One region of the Nocardioides sp. NPDC051685 genome, then DNA from elsewhere that is predicted to be linked to it. Evidence: riboswitches for the same ligand, from Rfam matches in the RefSeq annotation. Region 1 holds a riboswitch; each other region holds the start of a gene.
The links. Region 1 has a riboswitch for cobalamin ahead of ACIA03_RS26730 (ABC transporter substrate-binding protein). Riboswitches for the same ligand answer to the same signal wherever they lie in the genome.

Region 2: another riboswitch for cobalamin. It lies ahead of ACIA03_RS27395 (nitrite reductase); the one in region 1 lies ahead of ACIA03_RS26730 (ABC transporter substrate-binding protein).
Region 3: another riboswitch for cobalamin. It lies ahead of ACIA03_RS27430 (VWA domain-containing protein); the one in region 1 lies ahead of ACIA03_RS26730 (ABC transporter substrate-binding protein).
Region 4: another riboswitch for cobalamin. It lies ahead of ACIA03_RS29630 (prenyltransferase/squalene oxidase repeat-containing protein); the one in region 1 lies ahead of ACIA03_RS26730 (ABC transporter substrate-binding protein).

The regions. Positions count from the first base shown of each region.
Region 1 covers NZ_JBITCR010000014.1:43,937-46,823, reverse strand. Annotated here, with positions in the region: gene ACIA03_RS26735 (FecCD family ABC transporter permease) at 1-512, opposite strand, end outside; gene ACIA03_RS26730 (ABC transporter substrate-binding protein) at 509-1,546, opposite strand; cobalamin riboswitch at 1,600-1,787, opposite strand; gene ACIA03_RS26725 (NAD(P)H-dependent oxidoreductase) at 1,816-2,514, opposite strand; gene ACIA03_RS26720 (sugar ABC transporter ATP-binding protein) at 2,693-2,887, shown strand, end outside.
Region 2 covers NZ_JBITCR010000015.1:33,572-36,458, forward strand. Annotated here, with positions in the region: gene ACIA03_RS27390 (ABC transporter substrate-binding protein) at 191-1,357, opposite strand; cobalamin riboswitch at 1,462-1,667, shown strand; partial or broken gene ACIA03_RS27395 (nitrite reductase) at 1,722-1,910, shown strand; gene ACIA03_RS27400 (precorrin-8X methylmutase) at 2,544-2,887, shown strand, end outside.
Region 3 covers NZ_JBITCR010000015.1:40,479-43,365, forward strand. Annotated here, with positions in the region: gene cbiE (precorrin-6y C5,15-methyltransferase (decarboxylating) subunit CbiE) at 1-1,152, opposite strand, end outside; cobalamin riboswitch at 1,214-1,353, shown strand; gene ACIA03_RS27430 (VWA domain-containing protein) at 1,378-2,887, shown strand, end outside.
Region 4 covers NZ_JBITCR010000021.1:17,195-20,081, forward strand. Annotated here, with positions in the region: gene ACIA03_RS29620 (NYN domain-containing protein) at 89-847, shown strand; gene ACIA03_RS29625 (glycoside hydrolase family 19 protein) at 858-1,505, opposite strand; cobalamin riboswitch at 1,546-1,695, shown strand; gene ACIA03_RS29630 (prenyltransferase/squalene oxidase repeat-containing protein) at 1,761-2,834, shown strand; gene ACIA03_RS29635 (hypothetical protein) at 2,828-2,887, shown strand, end outside.

The sequences.
Region 1 (2,887 bases):
GTGGAGAGCCCGATCGCGCCCGACCCGATGCCGAGCACGACGATCGAGACCGCTCCGGTGGAGGCGCCCGAGGAGATGCCGAGCACGAACGGGTCGGCGAGCGGGTTGCGCAGCAGCGACTGCAGGATCACCCCGCAGATGGCCAGCCCCGCCCCGCAGATCCCCGCCAGCAACGTACGCGGCAGCCGCAGGTCCCACACGATGCTCTGCTGGAGCAGGGTGAGGTCGGACGAGCCGATGCCCACCCGGTCGGCTACGACGCCGTAGACGTCGGCGACGCCCAGGTCCGAGGGCCCGACCGTGATCGCGCCCGCCACCGAGGCCAGCACCAGCAGGGGAGCCAGACCCAACAGGACGCCGGTGACCCCGATCGCCGAGGCGTCACCTACGTCGGCCGAGGCGTCACCTACGTCGGCCGAGGCGTCACGGCCGTGCCAGGTCGGCCGACCGGGGTGACGCTTCGGCCGACCGGAGTGACGCCTCGGCTCGGGAACTTGCGCCCGGAGCGTCATAGGCCCAGGTCGGCGAGCTGGTCGGCGACGTTCTCGACCGCGTACACGGTGCGGATGGAGGGGTTGAGCTCGGCGCCGGAGAGCGTCACGAAGCGGTCGTTGCGGACAGCGTCCATCCGGGCGGTGACCGGGTTGCTCTTCAGGTAGTCGATCTTCGCGCGGGCGGTCTCGGCGGTCTGGCTCTTGCGGGTCAGGTCGCCGAGGACGATGACGTCGGGGTTGCGTTCGGCGACGGTCTCCCAGTTGATCTGCGGCCACTCGTCGGTGGTGTCGTCGAAGACGTTCTCGATGCCGAGGGCGCGGCCGATGATGCCGGGGCCGCCACAGCAGCCGGCCAGATAGGGCGACTCGGAGTTGGCGAACCAGTACATCGCGCTCACCTCGCTCTCCGGCGCCTTCCTCTCGGCTGCCTCGAGGCGCCGAGACAGGTCGGCGACGAGCTTCTCGCCGCGCTCGGGTACGCCGAAGATCCGCGCCAGCTCGGTGATCTCCTGGTAGATCGTCTCGATCTCGAGAGGGTCCAGACGGGTGCCGTCGTCGTCGCCCTCGTTGTCCTTCACGCACTCGGCGGGGGAGAGGTAGGAGCCGACGCCCAGCTTCTCCAGGTCCTCGGGTGTGGTCACCCCGCCCTCGCCCAGGGTGCTGATGAACGAGGCGGTGACGAAGTCGGGCTCCGCCTCCAGGACGCGCTCGTAGGAGGGCCAGTTGTCGGCGAGCCGGGGAATACGCTCGTTGTCCTCGGCGAGCGAGTCGAGCACCGGGTCGGTCCAGACCGCGGTGCCGACCATCCGGTCGGCGAGGCCGAGCGAGAGCAGGATCTCGGTAGAGCCCTGATTGAGCGAGACCGCGCGCTCGGGCGGTGCCTCGAGCGTGATCTCGCGCCCGCAGTTGGTCAGCGTGAGCGGGAAGCCGGCGGTGTCGCCGCCCGCCTGCTGTGCTCCGGAGGGCTGGTCGGCGGCGCAGCCGGCCAGCGTGGAGCCGAGCACCAGAACGGTGCTCGCGGTGATCGTTCGGATGGTGCGAGGCAGGTGCACGTCGGTCCTCGAGCGGGTCGCGGGCTGGTGCGCGTCGCCCGTGCTGACCCGCAGCGGTCTGCTGCAGGGCCAGCAGGTCTTCGGACTCGGGATCGACCGGCGCGAGACGCCTTCCCAGGCCCGAGGGCCCAGTGGCACAGTGTCCCGTCCGTCACCCACACCGCTGCGCGTCAGTCCCGGACTCTCACCGGGTTCCCGTGCCGGGACTACGTCCCGAGCGGCTGGCCCGACGACCGTAGCAGGCGGCCCAACCTCTCCGAGGCACGACCTCAGCCCTCGCGGTGGGCGCTCAGCCCGTCCTCCCCGGGCGCGACCGAGTCGTGAAGCCTGATGGTGTGGTCGTAGTGCTCCTCGGCCATGGGGCGGTAGTCGATCCGCGGCTCCGTCATCACGCCCTCGAGACGTACGCTCAGGTCGGCCTCGATCCGCGCCATGACCTGGGCGTCGATGGTGTCGGCGTCGGTGATCAGGTGCGGGCGCAGCGGGTCCATCCCGGTGTACCAGAAGGTGCCGTGCAGCAGCGGCCACAGGACGTCCTCGATGTGGCCGCTGATCCCGCGCGGACCGAGGGTGGCGGCCCGGTCTCCGGCGGTGACGATCGTCAGCGCACGCTTGCCGGCCAGGCCGCCCTTGCCGTACTTGAGCGGCTTGCCCGTCTCCGGATCGGGTACGTCGAAGGCGAACCCCGACTCGAAGACCCGGTCGATCCAGCCCTTGAGGATGGCCGGCACGGAATACCACCACAACGGGAACTGCACGACGAGCAGATCAGCGGCCCGCAGCCGCTCCTGGTGGCGGCGTACGTCGGCTTCGCCGCGTTCCACCAGAAGTGGATTGAAACCTTCTCGATAGAGGTCGATCTCGTCGACGGTCCAGCCGGCGGCGACGAGAGCGTTCCGGCCCGCCTCTTGCAGCCGTCCGTTGAGCGACGACGCGTGCGGATGTGCCCATACCCAGAGTGCGTGCATGGGGCTCTCAACGCGGTCTGACGCGGCAGGATTCCCGTCCGGAAGGGGGCGGGTCCCGACCTGATGCGACGACAAAGTCCGTACCTCGCTCAAATTAGCGGCCGCAGAGTGTTGACGTATGTGATTGCCATCACTAGCGTAAACCACACTTGAAACCTTTCAATTCGAGGAGTTGCCCATGCCGGACACACCCGCCGCACTGGAGCTGCGGGACGTGGCCAAGTCGTTCGGCCCCGTACGCGCCCTCCGGACCGGTTGCCTTCGGGTCGAGGCCGGATCCATTCACGCGCTCGTGGGGGAGAACGGAGCCGGGAAGTCGACCCTGGTCAAGATCGTCGCCGGGCTCTACCGCCGCGACGCCGGCGACTACCTG
Region 2 (2,887 bases), on a different contig from region 1:
GTCGCCGCCCTCTCCTGGCACGGCCATGAGTCTTGTTTCCGGCACTGGGACCGGCGCTGAGGTGTCCGTGCAGTTTCTGCACGAATCGGATATCTCCTTCGGTCTCCATCGTGTCGAGTGGTGGTTCTCGGTGCCTGAGCCATCGACTGGTTGTGAGATCGAAGTTTCCGTCGGGGACCGGGTCGTTACATCAATGGCCCGTTGAGGCGATCTCCTGCAGCACCACGTTGCGGGGGCCGTCGGGCGTGTCCCTGGCCACCCGCAGGTAGTAGGCCTGGTCGGGATTGTGGTTGGGGTCGAAGGACCAGTTCCCGCGCGGGCTGAAGATGGTGCCGACGGACCCGAGGGAGTCGGCGATCTCCTTGCGGTTGACGTCGTCGGAGAGGTCGAGGGCCTTGTCGAGCGCGGCCGCGGCGTCGTAGGCCTGCACCGAGTAGACCGTCGGGGTGGCGTCGTACGCCTTGCGGTAGTCCTTCACGAAGGCGCTGTTCATCAGCGAGTCCATCGCGTCGCTGTAGTGCAGCACGGTCCTCACGCCGGCGGCGGCGCCGCCTAGCGAGGACAGCACGTCGCCCTCGGTGAGGAACCCGGGGCCGTAGAGCCGGGTCTTCCGGGCCAGGCCGGAGTCGCGGTACTGCTGCACGAACGCCTCCGCCTCCTGCCCCGCATACGCCGCGTAGATCGCGTCCGCACCGGACTCCTCGACCTTGTCGAAGATGCCCGACCACTCCTCGGTCGCGCCGGCCGCCGTGTAGCTCTGGCCCGCGACGCTGCCGCCCGAGGCCTCCATCGCGATCATGAAGCTGTCGGAGAGCTCATGACCGGCACCGTCGTCGGAGGCGATGACGTAGGCCGTGCCCTGCCCGGTCTCGCGGGCGATCGCCTTCCCGAGCGAGCCGCCCAGGTCCGCGTTGATCGAGGACGTACGCCACACGTAGTCGGAGCCGTCGGCGAACTTGTCGGCTCCGGCTCCGGTCACGATCAGCGGCGTCTCGCTGTCGCTCGCGACCTGCTTGGCCGCGAGCGCCGTCTCCGAGCTCACCACGCCGACGACCGCCTGGACCTCGTCGTCCTCGATCAGCCTGGTCACCGCGGCGACACCGGTCTTCACCCGGTCGCCCTCGTCGGCCTCGATGACGTCGACGAGCCGGCCACCGAGCTTCCCGTGGTGCTGGTCGAGGTAGAGATCGAACCCACGGGTCATGTCGGTGCCGATCGCTTTGTCGGCGCCGGAGGCCGGCACCACCAGGCCGATCGCGACCTTCGACTCCGAGGTCGTCGCGCAGGCCGCGAGGCCGAACCCGAGGGCCGAGACGGTCGCGAGCACGAACAGCTGTCGGTGAGGCGATCCGGTCACGGGAGACTCCATCTGTTGGAGGACGTGGTGGGAGGTTCTGAGTAGCCGAACACTGGCACAGACCACTGCCGGGCGGCGAGCAATTCGGCGCCGTGTCCGCAAGTAGGTAGTCTCGCCCTGCCAGTCGTACTCCATGCCTGATGGGGTCAGGGAACCCGGTGAAAGTCCGGGACTGACGCGCAGCGGTGAGGATGACGGGCGGGGCACGCCCTCTCTCCGGAGAGAGCAGCCACTGGAGCCTGGCTCCGGGAAGGCGCTCCGCACCGATCGATTCCGAGTCCGAAGACCTGCTGGCTCTGGCGGCGCCCGCCGCCAGGTCACCACGTGCCCCGCGGAAGGGCACCTGACCAGAGCAGGTGTGGCGATGTCCCGAGTCCGATCCGACCGGTGCCCAGGAGTCGGCCGTCCGTGGCCGGCCGAGGACGGCTTGCTGGTGCGGCTGCGCCTGATCGGCGGGTCCGTCTCGTCGGCCTCGCTGCTCTCGCTGGTCTCCGTGGCCGAGACCTACGGCGACGGCCGTGTCTATCTCACCGGCCGTGCCAATCTGCAGGTGCGCGGCCTTCCTGTGGGGGAGGACGGCGCGCTGCCGGGCGAGGTGCTCTCCGCGCTGAAGGCGACCGGTCTGGTGCCGGTGCAGACCCACGAGCTCGTACGCAACGTGATGGTCTCCCCGCAGACCGGGCTCGCCGGAGGGCGGGCCGACCTGCGCGGCGTCGCCGCCTCGCTGGACCGCCTGCTGTGTGCCTCGCCGCGGCTGGCGGCGCTGCCGGGGCGGTTCCTCTTCGTGCTCGACGACGGTCGGGGCGACCTGGTCTCGCGCGAGTGCGACCTCGGGCTGGTGGCGCTGTCGGCCACCGAGGGCCAGCTCCGGGTCGGTGGGTCGTGGGGGCCGGTCGTGCCGCTCGCCGAGGCCGCTTCGCGGCTGGTCTCGCTCGCCTCACGCTTCCTGGACGTACGCGGCGAGGGGCCGTCGGCGCCCTGGCACGTCTCCGAGCTCGATGCTCCCCTGGTCGAGCCGGTCGCGGCCGATGCTCGCGTCCCGGCGCCCGCGGCCGAGCTCGGGTTCGGCGAGGTGCCCGGGGGCGAGCACGTCGCCGCCCCCGACGGGGCACTGGACCGGGCCGCCGTCGAGGCGCTGGTGGAGCGGGCGCCGGCGGTCGTGGTGACGCCGTGGCGTGGCGTACTCGTGCCGTCGCCGCAGGCCCGCCCGACCCGGCGCTACGACTACATCGACCAGGGGCCGGCGATCTACGTCGACTCCTTCGCGACCATCCGGCGCGAGGCCGACCTCTCCGGGGTGCCCGCCGACGCCGAGCGGCTCGCGGTCCGGATGATCCACGGCAGCGGACAGGTCGATCTCGCCGCCGACCTGGTCATCCACCCCGGTCTGGTGAAGGCCGCGCGCGGTGCGCTCGAGGCCGGGGCGCCGATCCTGTGCGACGCGACGATGGTCGCGACCGGGGTCACCCGCAGCCGCCTCCCGCGAGAGAACGAGGTGCTCTGCATGCTCGGCGACGACCGGGTCCCGGC
Region 3 (2,887 bases), on a different contig from region 1:
TGCCCAGCCGCGGAAGGTGCCGATCGCATCGACGGACTCCACCGAGATCCGGGTCAGTTCACCGCCGAGCTCGGCGTGCTGCCTCGCCAGTAGCTGCTCGGTCTCCAGGGTGACGCCGTGGACGACGAGCCGGCCACCGGGGCGGAGGGCGGCGAGGCAGGTGTCGAGGACGCCGGGGCGGGTCGCGCCGCCGCCGATGAAGATCGCGTCGGGGGAGGGGAGGCCGGCGAGGGCATCGGGTGCGCGACCCTCGACGACGCGAAGACTCGGCACCCCGAGCCGGGCGGCGTTGCGGGCGATCCTGGCCGCTCGCTCGGAGTTGCCCTCGATGGCGGTCGTAGTGCAGGTCGGATGTGCTCGCATCCACTCGATCCCGACCGAGCCGGCACCGGCGCCGACGTCCCACAGGTGCGCCCCGGGGGTGGGGGTCAGGCGCGCCAGAGCAGACGCCCGCAGGTCGCGCTTGGTCAGCTGGCCGTCGTTCTCGAAGACGTCGTCGGGCAGGCCCGCAGACCAGCCGATAGAAGGTGCGCCGACGCACTCGACCGCCACGATGTTGAGGCGTGGCGACTCGCCCGCCCAGGTCGAGGCAGTGCCCGCCCGTGCGCTCTCGGTCTCCGCTCCCAGCTCGCCCAGCACGGTCATCCTCGACGCGCCGAAACCGGTCGTGACCAGCAGGTTCGCCACCGACGCGGGGGTCGACCCGTCGGCGGAGAGGGCCAGGATCCGGCGGCCGGGTGCGAGCTCGCGGGCGACCAGCGACACATCGCGGCCGACCAGGCTGACGACCACGCACGACTCGGCCGGCCAACCCATCCGGGCCCGGGCGAGGGCGACGGAGGAGACGGCGGGCTCGATGCGTACGTTCTCCCGGCCGAGAAGGGAGATCAGGGTTGTCCCGATGCCGGAGACGAGCGGGTCGCCGGAGGCGAGGGCGACGACGGCGGCGGCAGACGGCAGCGACTCGAGGAGCGCCGGGAGACCCTCGCGCAACGGCGACGGCCAGGGCTCGCGCCGCTGGCCGGGGACGTCCGGGACGAGGTCGAGATGACGCTTGCCGCCGAGGAGGACCGGAGTCTCCCGGATCAGCTGCTGGTGACGTACGGGAATCTCGTCCCAACCTCCGGCACCGATGCCCACCACGACGATCATGAGGCCAGACGCTACAGTGACCGCACAGGCGCGAGGTGCCCCGACTGCCCAGCCATCGGCTCGACACGAGAGCTGGTGAGGACGGTGGGAAGGGAGAATCTGGGAAGCCGGTGAGAATCCGGCACAGGCCCGCTGCGGTGTACGAGCCCCTTCGTGGGGACTCGACAAGTCCGAAGACCGGCCCCGCGCCCATCCATTCCAAGCGATAGGGAGCGGGAGCCTCTCATGCCGGTGCACTACCCATTTTCCGCCGTCCTCGGCTGCCAGGCCGATGACCTCGACGACATGGGCCTCGCGCTCGTGCTCACCACCATCTCCCCGGAGATCGGTGGGGTCCTGGTCCGCGGCGAGAAGGGGACCGCGAAGTCGACGGCCGTACGCGGCCTGGCGGCTGTCCTGCCCTCGATCTCGGTCTACGCGGGGGACCGGTTCTCGATCGACCCCGCCGACCCGTCCGCGGAGTCGCCGGACGGGCCCTTCGGGTCCGCCGCCGTCGTGGAGAGCCGGCCGGTGCGGCTGGTCGAGCTCCCGGTCGGGGCCACCGAGGACCGGGTCGTCGGCTCGCTCCACCTGGAGAGCGCGCTCTCGCGCGGTGCGGTCGAGTTCGAGCCGGGGCTGCTGGCCCGGGCCCACCGCGGTCTGCTCTACGTCGACGAGGTCAACCTGCTCCACGACCACCTGGTCGACCTGCTCCTGGACGCGGCGGCCATGGGCCGGGTCAGCGTCGAGCGCGACGGGGTCTCGGTCGAGCACGCCGCCCGGTTCGTGCTGATCGGCACCATGAACCCCGAGGAAGGCGAGCTGCGTCCGCAGCTGCTGGACCGCTTCGGGCTCACCGTCGAGGTCGCCGCACCGCGGGATCCGGCGCTGCGCGCCGAGGTCGTACGCCGCCGGATGGCCTTCGACCTGGACGCCGCCGGCTTCGCCGACCGCTACGCGGAGGCCGAGCGCGACCTGACCGCACAGATCTCCGCCGCCCGCGCCCTGGTCGGGAAGGTCCGGCTCACCGCGCCCGGGCTGCTCAAGATCGCCGAGGTCTGCGCGGCGTTCGAGGTCGACGGGCTGCGTGCCGACATCGTCACCGCCCGCACCGCCGTCGCCCACGCCGCCTGGGCCGGCCGCTCCGAGGTCACCCGCGAAGACATCCGCCGCGCCGCCCTGCTCGCGCTGCCGCACCGCCGGCGTCGCAACCCCTTCGATGCTCCCGGGCTGGACGAAGACCTGCTCGACCGCATCCTCGGCGACGAGGAGCTTCCGCCGGAGCCGCCGGAGGGCGGGCCTGAGAACGGGCCGGAGGACACGTCGGATCCGACTCCGCCCAGCAGCGACGGTTCGACCGACGCGGAACCCCCGTCGGTCGAGCCCGGCGAGCGCCAGCGAGACAGTGCCGAGACCAACACAGCCGAGTCCGCGGACGACCAGCCCGAGGTTCCGCCCTCGCCCTCCGCTCTCGCACCCGAGTCCGTCACCGCGGCCGCCCCGGCCTATCGCCCCCGCCTGCTGACCGTCTCCGGCCTGGGCACGGGCCGCACCGGCGGCCGGAGCAAGGCGATCGGCAGCAGCGGCCGTCGGATCGGCGCGAACACCAGCGTCCGCGGCTCGCTCCATCTCGTCGAGACGCTCAAGGCGGCCGCGGGCAAGCAGGCCGCCCGCCCGCGTACGTCCGCGAAGGTCGAGCTGCGGATCGAGGATCTGCGCACCGCGGTGCGTGAGGGCCGGGAGGCCAACCTGGTGC
Region 4 (2,887 bases), on a different contig from region 1:
GTCGGCGCGTCATGACGCGCCGACTCGGCGTTGGTTTTGGTCAGGATGAGCCGACTCGGCGGTGGGTGGCACTGGCAGACTGTCCGGCGTGACCGAGCCCTTCCGCATTGCCCTGCTCATCGACGCCGACAATGCACCCGCGACCAAGATCGACGCGATCCTGAACGACCTCGCCGAATACGGCGAGGTGACGATCCGCCGGGCCTACGGCAACTGGACCAAGCACGAGCTCAAGGGGTGGATCGGCGAGCTGCACGAAGCAGCGATCCGGCCGATGCAGCAGTTCGACCTGACCGCCCACAAGAACGCCTCCGACATGGCGCTCGCCATCGACGCGGTCGAGCTGCTGCACGCTGCCGTCCCGGACGCGTTCGCGCTGGTCTCCTCCGACTCCGACTTCACGCCGCTGGTCCACTACCTGCGGGAGAAGGGCCGGGCGGTCTACGGCTATGGCCGGGAGAAGACGCCGGCGCCGTTCAAGAGCGCCTGCACCCGGTTCACCGTCGTGGAGAAGCTCGGTGACACCGAGGAGGAGACCGAGGTCGACACCGAGCCCGGGACCCCGCGCACCCGCAAGCCGTCGTCGTCGGCGACCAACGGACAGCTGCTGAAGCGCAACGCCCGGCTGATCCAGCTGCTGCGCAACTCGATCGCCGCGGCCGCAGACGACGACGGCTGGGCCCTGGTCGGCACGGTCGTCTCCCGCATCCGCAACCAGTCCTCCGAGGATCCGCGCAACTACGGGTACGCCACCTGGACCAAGCTGATCAAGGCGATCGACCTCTTCGAGCTCAAGGACGAAGGCACCTCGGCGATCGCGGTCAGCGACAAGCGCACGAAGAAATGACGTACCTCTTCTAGGGCCTGGCCGCAGAGTCCTGGGCTGCTTTCGGGCGGGCGCACTTGATCCCCTTGGGCACCGACCCGTTGAGGTGCTTCAGTGCGGCCTTGAAGTCGCGGCAGCGCTCGGCGTCCTCCTCCTTGTCGTGGGGGTAGCCGATCGCCGCGTTGACCTTGCCCATCTCGAGGGCGTCGGCGAGCGGGTTGATGTCGCGGGCGACGGTCCAGTACCACCGCGAGATCGGCGCGCTGTAGTCCAGCGACCTGGCCAGCTCGGGGCGGCGGCGCAGGTCGATCCCGAAGTAGGCGCCGGCGTCGGTGTAATTGGCCTTCCCGGTCAGCTGGATGTAGCCGCGGCCGGTGAACTTCCGCTTGTCGCGACCCTTGGCGTCGTGGTGGAGGGAGCTCTCGTTGACGAGCGTGGCCAGATAGGCCGACTGCCGGTAGGCGGTGGTGATCCCGGCGTCGGCCATGGCCCGGTTGAGGGTCGGGAGCCCGGTCTCGACGGTCTTCCGGTCACCGACCTTGTCGCCGAACATGGCGACCAGATCGGCGTACGTGACCGATGTCCGGTCCGGCTCCGCGACCGCTGTCGTGGTCGGGCAGAGGGCGAGAAGGGTGGCCGAGATCGACGCTGCGACAAGGCCGAGAATCCTGTGGCGCATGGGGACAGAGTGACTGCTCTGCGGCGATCCCGCAAGCACGGCCGGCCCGGCATAAGATGGCCCCCTCTATCAACACACGCCGTGGTGGGGGAAGCCGGTCGAATCCCGGCGCTGACCCGCAACCGTAGGCCCAGGACACCGACGGTGCCCTGAGCGAGCCGGAGCACCTGCCGACGGACGCGTACTGACCTGACGCTGTCGTGGAAAGCAGCGGGTCGGCCCTGGGCCTTCCCGACGAACAGCGCGGAAGGAACCATGAAGAAGACCGTCCTCGGCGGCATCGTCGCCGCCCTTGCCCTCACCTCGCTCGCCGGCTGTGGCGAGAAGACCGTCGAGGAGGGGGAGAAGCCCACCTACGACGCGAAGGTGTCGACCTCCGTGGCCGACTGGCTCGTCGCCCAGGCACCGAAGGGTGTGGCCCGCAACGCGCAGTACGGCACCGACGACTTCGGGCTCAGCGCCGACATCGGGATCGCGCTGGCCGAGGTCGGTGGCTACGACGAGGAGATCGCCACGATCACCGCCGCGGTCATGAAGAACAAGAAGGCCTACACCTCGCCCGGGTTCGGCACCATCACCTCGGCCGGCGCCACCGCGAAGGCGCTCGTCCTCCAGCAGAACATCGACGCCTCCGACCCCGCCCTGCTGAAGCAGCTCGAGGGCACCGTGGCCGCGAACGGCCGCATCGCCGACAAGCTCGACCCCAAGAACAAGAAGGCGGCCGACTACTCCAACACCATCGGCCAGTCGTACGCCGTGTGGGCCCTCAACAACGCCGAGAGCACGAAGGCCGCGGCCGCGACGGAGTTCTTGGCCGGGCAGCAGTGCGAGGAGGGCTGGTTCCGGGTCACCTTCGCGGCTGACCCCACGGCCGCCGACCAGACCTGCGACGCCGACCCCAAGGCCGTGCCGGACGCGGACGCCACCGCGTTCGCCCTGATCGCGCTCTCGGGCGTGGCGTCCCCGGAGGCGGAGAAGGCCGTCAAGGCCGGCGTGGAGTGGCTGAAGGAGACTCAGGCCGAGGACGGGTCCTTCAAGGCGGCCACCGGCAACATCGCCAACTCCAACACCACCGGCCTGGCCGGATGGGCCTTCGGGCGCGCGGGTGAGACCGAGTCCGCGGAGAAGGCGGCGACCTGGGTCGCCGAGCACGTCGTGACCTGCGGCGACGACGTCGGCGCGGTGGCCTACGACGACGCCGCCCTGACCGACGGCAACACCAAGGGCCTGACCAAGGAGTCCGAGGGGATGTACCGCCTCGCGGCTGCCCAGGCGCTCCCGTCCCTCGTCTTCCTGCCCAAGGACACGACCACGAAGAGCTCGTGCTGAGCCCACGGTTCGCGCTGGTGGCCCTGGCGATGCTCGCCGGGGCCACCGCCCCC